DNA from 2 places in the Paenibacillus sp. J31R122 genome. Region 2 is predicted to be linked to the other one. Evidence: predicted binding sites of a transcription regulator. Region 2 holds the regulator's gene; the other holds the start of a gene.
The links. The regulator Rex, encoded in region 2, represses fermentation and respiration genes when NADH is low (regulators of the CRP and FNR family bind a similar motif). The targets are predictions, from matches to a motif close to TTGTGAAATATTTCACAA.
Positions count from the first base shown of each region.

Region 1: the regulator Rex is predicted to act here: its motif matches at 1,731-1,748, upstream of nadA (quinolinate synthase NadA).

Region 1 covers NZ_JBWDNM010000023.1:15,175-18,605, reverse strand. The annotation lists gene ftsH (ATP-dependent zinc metalloprotease FtsH) at 1-1,397, shown strand, start outside; gene nadA (quinolinate synthase NadA) at 1,813-2,751, shown strand; gene nadB (L-aspartate oxidase) at 2,808-3,431, shown strand, end outside.
Region 2 covers NZ_JBWDNM010000007.1:244,026-247,456, reverse strand. The annotation lists gene AC0YN7_RS14080 (amidohydrolase) at 1-1,033, opposite strand, end outside; gene AC0YN7_RS14075 (redox-sensing transcriptional repressor Rex) at 1,014-1,670, opposite strand; gene dinG (ATP-dependent DNA helicase DinG) at 1,670-3,431, opposite strand, start outside.

The DNA of each region.
Region 1 (3,431 bases), on a different contig from region 2:
TTGGTCCTCCAGGTACAGGTAAGACATTGCTTGCACGTGCTGTAGCTGGTGAAGCGGGCGTACCTTTCTTCAGTATTTCCGGTTCGGATTTCGTGGAAATGTTCGTCGGTGTCGGTGCTTCGCGTGTGCGTGATTTGTTTGAAAATGCTAAGAAAAACGCACCTTGTATCATATTTATTGATGAGATTGATGCTGTAGGACGTCAGCGTGGCGCAGGTCTTGGCGGTGGTCATGACGAGCGTGAACAGACACTCAACCAATTGCTCGTTGAGATGGATGGTTTTGGCGCTAACGAGGGAATTATTATCATTGCTGCAACAAACCGTCCAGACATTCTGGATCCAGCACTTCTACGTCCAGGCCGCTTTGACCGTCAGATTACGGTTGACCGTCCAGATGTGAAGGGCCGTGAAGCGGTTCTGAAAGTTCATGCACGCAACAAACCATTTACAGGCGACGTTAAGCTGGATATCATTGCAAAGCGTACCACTGGATTTAGTGGAGCAGACCTTGAGAACCTGTTGAATGAAGCAGCTCTACTTGCTGCGCGTCGCAATAAGAAAGAAATCGCCATGCTTGAGATTGATGATGCGATTGACCGTATCATAGTCGGTACGGAGAAGAAAAGCCGTGTCGTGAGTGATCGTGAGAAACGTATTGTCGCTTATCATGAAGCGGGACATACAATTGCTGGTTTCTTCCTTGAACATGCAGATATGGTTCATAAAGTAACAATTATTCCGCGAGGTCGCGCTGGCGGTTACGTCATCATGCTTCCAAAAGAAGATCGTATGCTGGTTACAAAGCAAGAGCTTCTTGATAAGATAACAGGCTTGCTAGCCGGTCGTGTTGCGGAAGAGCTGTTTATCGGTGAAATCGGAACTGGCGCTTACAGTGACTTTAAACAAGCGACAGGTATTGTACGCAGTATGATTATGGAATACGGTATGAGCGACAGGCTTGGACCGATGCAGTTCGGCAGCAGCTCACAAAGCCAAGTATTCCTTGGCCGCGATATTGGTCATGAGCAGAACTATTCCGATTCAATTGCATACGAGATTGATCAAGAGATGCAGACCATTACGAACGCTTGCTACGATCGCGCTAAGAAGCTATTGACAGAGAAGAGCAAGGAAATGCATATCATTGCACAGACATTGCTTACTGTCGAAACACTTGAAATGGATCAAATCAAGCGTCTGATCGAAACCGGTTCACTTGATGGTGACGGCGGAGCTTCTTCAGATGGTGATGTATCCGTACCGACAACTGAGCCGATTATTGAGACAATGGGCGATGTGACTGTACGTATTCAAACCCATGACGAAGATGAAGTGAAGGGTGTTAGCTTAGAGAAGAAGCAAAATAACCCTGACGATTCAGATAATAACTCTTAGTTTACTCTTTCGGTATTAAAAAGTCGGCTTACTACTTTTCTTGAGTAGAAAGCCGACTTTTTTCTTTATTAATGTTCAGATTTAGCCTATAATACAGATGTAAACCTGTAGTAAAAAAAACAAATGCTAGCATATGGAATTGTAATTCCATTCAAATAAAATGATGGAGCAATTTCTAAAGGATTACTGAAACAGCCCGAATTAGAAATTGGCTCTATAAAAAGGCGCATTATGGATTGACAGCACCTTCTACCACGTGTAAATTAAGTCTTAATCCATTCATTTATTAATTATCACTTTTGTTTTGATTTATAAGCGAGCGACTTTCATAGTTTGTGCATCAATTCACAAAGTCTGCTGGCCCGATCATGGAATGGGCTAATCCCCCATCCCTCATAAGAGGAGAGGATCTACCATGGAAGCACTGGCACTGGAACGCAAAGCGGAACAAAACCGCGAACTGCGTGAACGGTTGTTACAGTTAAAGAAAGAACGAAATGCCATTATTTTAGCTCATTATTATCAACGAGATGAAATTCAAGAAGTCGCTGACTTTCGTGGAGACTCCTTTCTGCTAGCCCAGAAAGCGGCGGAAACAGATGCTGACGTTATTGTATTTTGCGGCGTTCATTTCATGGGAGAAAGCGCGAAAATTTTGGCTCCGAACAAGACTGTTATTATCCCGGATGAACGTGCCGGCTGCCCAATGGCAGACATGGTTAGTGTTGATGGTTTGCGCAAACTTAAGGCACAGCATCCGAATGCCAAAGTCGTTACCTATATTAACTCCTCTGCTGAAATTAAAGCAGAGACAGACATTTGCTGTACGTCTGCGAATGCGGTTAAGGTTGTGAATTCGGTTGAAGGTGACGAGGTTATCTGGGTACCGGATAAGAACCTTGGTCATTATGTGCAGCAGAACACAGATAAGAAAATGATAATCTGGGAAGGTTACTGCAATACGCATGATATGCTTACGGTTAAAGATGTAGAAGAAATGAAAGCGAAATATCCAGATGCCCAGTTTGTTGTGCATCCTGAATGTCGTCCTGAGGTAGTTGAGCTTGGAGACTTCGTTGGCAGTACAACCGCCATCATTAAATATTGCAAGGAATCTGATTGCCAACAATTTATTGTTGGAACCGAGGATGGCACTGGTTATCAGTTGCGTTTAGACAGCCCGGGCAAGACGTTCCATTTTGCATCTAAATATTTGGTTTGTCCGAACATGAAGGTGAACAATTTGAAGAAGCTCGTTAAATGTTTAGAGACGATGCAGCCACAAATTTATGTTCCGCCGGCAGTTGCCGATCAGGCCCGTTTATCCTTGGAGCGTATGCTGCTTGTTAAGTAGCATACGCTGTTCCTATGTTTGAAGGATTAGAACGTAAACATTTGGAGGAGCCCTCTATGATTCCTAGATATTTAGTTGATGTGCAATTAAACGGGCTACCCGTTATTGAAAAAGACGTCATTGTAATTGGGGCCGGCATAGCCGGTCTTTTTACCGCTATACGGGCAAGCGAAAATAATTCGGTACTTATGATTACGAAGAAATCACTGCTGGACAGCAATACAAGATATGCACAAGGCGGAATTGCCGCCGTCATCTCCGATGAGGATTCTCCGGAATATCATCGTCAAGATACATTAATTGCTGGAGCAGGTTTATGCTCGAATGAAGCTGTTGATGTGCTTGTCCATGAAGGACCGAAAGGTGTACGCAGACTTATTAAGATGGGTACGCTATTTGATATGGAGAATGATGGCGAGTATGCTCTGACGAAGGAAGGCGCTCATAGTCAGCGTCGTATTTTGCATGCCAATGGAGATGCAACAGGTTACGAGATCGTACGCGCGCTATCGGAAAATGCGGTGTCTAATCCCAAAATTGAAGTATGGGATGATTCTTTTGTTATCGACCTTATAACCCAAGACGGCGAGTGCTGTGGAGCAATTGTGCAGAAGCCTAACGGACAGCGACTGTTCGTAAAAGGAAAAGCGACTATATTATGCTCAGGTGGCGCGGGCCAA
Region 2 (3,431 bases):
CATAGGTCGTCCCCATCTTCAAAGCTTCCATTGCTGGAATTACAGTTGGATCACCCGAAACACCTTTATGGAGTAATGCAGTGAAACGAATTTCCTCAAACAAATCTAAGTTGTTATTGCTCGCTGCGCTGTCAGTACCAAGCGATACGGTGATTCCTGCACGAAGCAAATCTGGAACACGAGCAATTCCGCTAGCAAGCTTTAGATTGCTCACTGGATTATGCGAGACGGAAACCCCTTTTGCTGCCAGCAGCTCAATCTCAGCATCATTTAAATGAACCGCATGAGCCACCAAGGCAGGACGAGTGAAAAACCCATGACGATCTAAATGCTCAACCGGACGCAAGCCGTATTCGCGTACATTTTGCTCTACTTCGGCAATCGTCTCAGACATATGTGTATGAAGCGGCAAATTATAATCATGTGCTGCTTGTACAAATTTCTCAATATAATCCGGCGGACAAGTGTATGGCGCGTGCGGAGAAATCATCGTCGTTATGCGGCCGTCCGCCTTGCCATTCCACTCACGTGCGAATGAAATAGCTTCTGCAAGCTTCGCAGCTTGCACATCTTCCGGACATAAACCAATTACTCCACGAGTCAAGCAGCCACGAATTCCCGATTGCTCAACCATTTGCGCAACCTGTTCCATTCGATCATACATATCAACAAATGCTGTTGTTCCGCTGCGCAGCATTTCGACAATAGCGAGAGCGCTGCCGGCACGCGTATCTTGATCAACATATTTGGCTTCCATCGGCCACATCTTTTGTTCTAACCATACCTGAAGGTTCTGGTCATCCGAATATCCACGGAGCAAGGTCATAGCCGCATGGCCGTGTGTATTGATTAAACCAGGCATGAACGCTAATCGACGGCCATCAACCTTTTGAACATCGCTAGCCAGCTGCTGCGGCGGTTCTGCCCCGATGTATGTAATACGATCATCCGTTACAACCATATGTCCCTGAATAGTTGGCTGAGCATCATCCATCGTTACAAACAATCCGTTTTCAATCCAAATCTGACTCATCTTGTTTATCTCCTTTTCTAACTAAATAATAAGCTAAGCTTAACAATTCCTTCGTGAAGTCGGCATTATGAATACGTATCTCATCGGGCACACGAAGAATAGCTGGAGCGAAATTGAGAATTCCCTCCACACCTGCTTCTACGAACTGATTGGCAACATTTTGCGCTTCTAATGCAGGAACTGAAATAATACCGATACGTATTTTTTGCTCAGCAACCGTCTTCGCAAGCTCACTCATGGGCAGTACATTCAAATTATTAATTTTAGAACCAATTTTACTTGGATGATCGTCAAATACCGCAGTAATTTGCATATTATCCTTGGAGTATTTATTGTAATTACACAATGCGTGCCCCAAGTTGCCCGCACCGACCAAAGCAACTTTGATTGTCTGATCGACCTTTAATATTTGACGAATTTTCTCAATCAAATAAACGACGTCATAACCGATGCCCTTTCGTCCAAACTCTCCGAAATAAGCTAAGTCCTTGCGAATTTGAGCAGGGTTTAAATCAAGCTTGATACCTAACTCCTGCGAGGAGACCGTTTGAATCTCACGCGCAAACATCTCATTTAATACTTGGAGGTAAATGGGAAGTCTTCTTACAACTGCTTCCGATATTTTAGTCTGCTTCATCATTTCTCCTCCTCCACCCTTGATTCAGACAGCCACTCTCTCATTCTCAGTACCATTTGATCGGCATGCATCGTTTCAATTTTAGGACTTGGCAGCGAATATAAGAAGTGCTTTCCATAATACGTATCAATAACCCTTGTATCGTATATGATAACAATTCCTTTGTCTTGCGCAGTTCGAACGAGCCGACCGAAGCCTTGCTTGAAACGAATGACCGCTTGAGGAATCGAAAGCTTCATAAACGGGTTTTGCTTTTGACGTAATAGCATTTCAGCTTTTGCCTCAGCAAGCGGATGGTTTGGAGGCTGAAATGGCAATCGAACAATTGCCAAACAAATCAAGGCCTCGCCTGGAATGTCAACACCTTCCCAGAAGCTGCTCGTTCCAAGCAGCACAGACTCTGGCTGTTGGCGGAATCGTCTCGTCAGCTTAGTGCGATTGCCACTGTCAATCCCTTGTCCAAGCACCTGTATTCCCGACTCATTTAAGTGCTCCTTAAGCGGATCATAAACTTGTTTAAGCATCCGGTAAGAAGTAAAGAGCACTAGCATTCTGCCTCTCGTTTCTTTCGCGGAATCAGCCAATGACTTCACAAGCATCTCTAAATAAGCGGCATCTACTCCAGAACCCTTCAACACCGGAAAATTACGCGGAATAACAACTAACGCTTGCTCTCTGTAATTAAATGGTGATGACAGCTGAACCGTTTTTAACCTGCCCTGCTCCTCATATCCGACCAGCCCTAGCTGCTCTGCCGCATATTGAAAAGACTTCTGCACAGATAATGTAGCTGATGTTAGTACAATGCTTTCCTTTACGTCAAAAAAATACTTTTGCAGCTGTGTGCTTACATCGACTGGAACGCCATACAGCTGCACAGAACGAAACCGATACGCGTGACTTGCCTCGATCCAAAATACAGAATCAGGCTGCTCTAATTTAATAAAGATGCGCAATTCATCTTTAACCCGAGTCAAATCACGAGTTGCGCCGTTTAAATCAGTGATAACAGCTTGAATAGACATATCATCTACGCGCTCTTTAATATCTGTTATCATTTTTTCAACGGTGCGAACGACACGGTTTAGCTCCGTATGTATGTTAGCTTCGACTGAAACAGCATCCTCCCAGCTTGGAGGCAGCTCGCTATTTTTCAAGCGACAAACCGATTGACCGTTATCTGAACCGCCGTCAGAGGTGGTCGAAGTAAAGCTATAGAACATTTCAAACAGCTTATCCCAATGCTCCTTAGCTTCTTGGAAAATGGGAATGACAGTATCGATAGTTTCTATCCATGCTGTGCTGTGATGGTCATCTTCGTTAAGAAGCTTCTGCCGGAGTGCCGGCAGAAGGCCAGAACGGCTATCCTTATACAATCGCAGAACAGCTTGCGTCAGTGAGAAGTAATTGATTTGCATGCCTAGGTGCTTGCCTGCAACCTCCTCGACATGATGAGCCTCGTCAATAACGAGATGAGTATAGGATGGCAGCAGCCTATGATCGGCTTGAATATCTGTGAACAACATCGAATGATTAGTTATACATACATCAGCTATATTAGCTTCATTTTTTGCGCGGTGATAAAAGCATCGTTTGAACCAAGGACATGCACGGTTAAGACACGAATCTGTATCACTTGCAACAGTCGACCAAAACTCCGCGCCCTTATTTCCAAAATTAAGCTCCTCCTGATCTCCCGTTTCCGTCTCGCCCAGCCACACGACCATTTGCGCAGCAGTTACCGTATCTTCAATCGGGGAT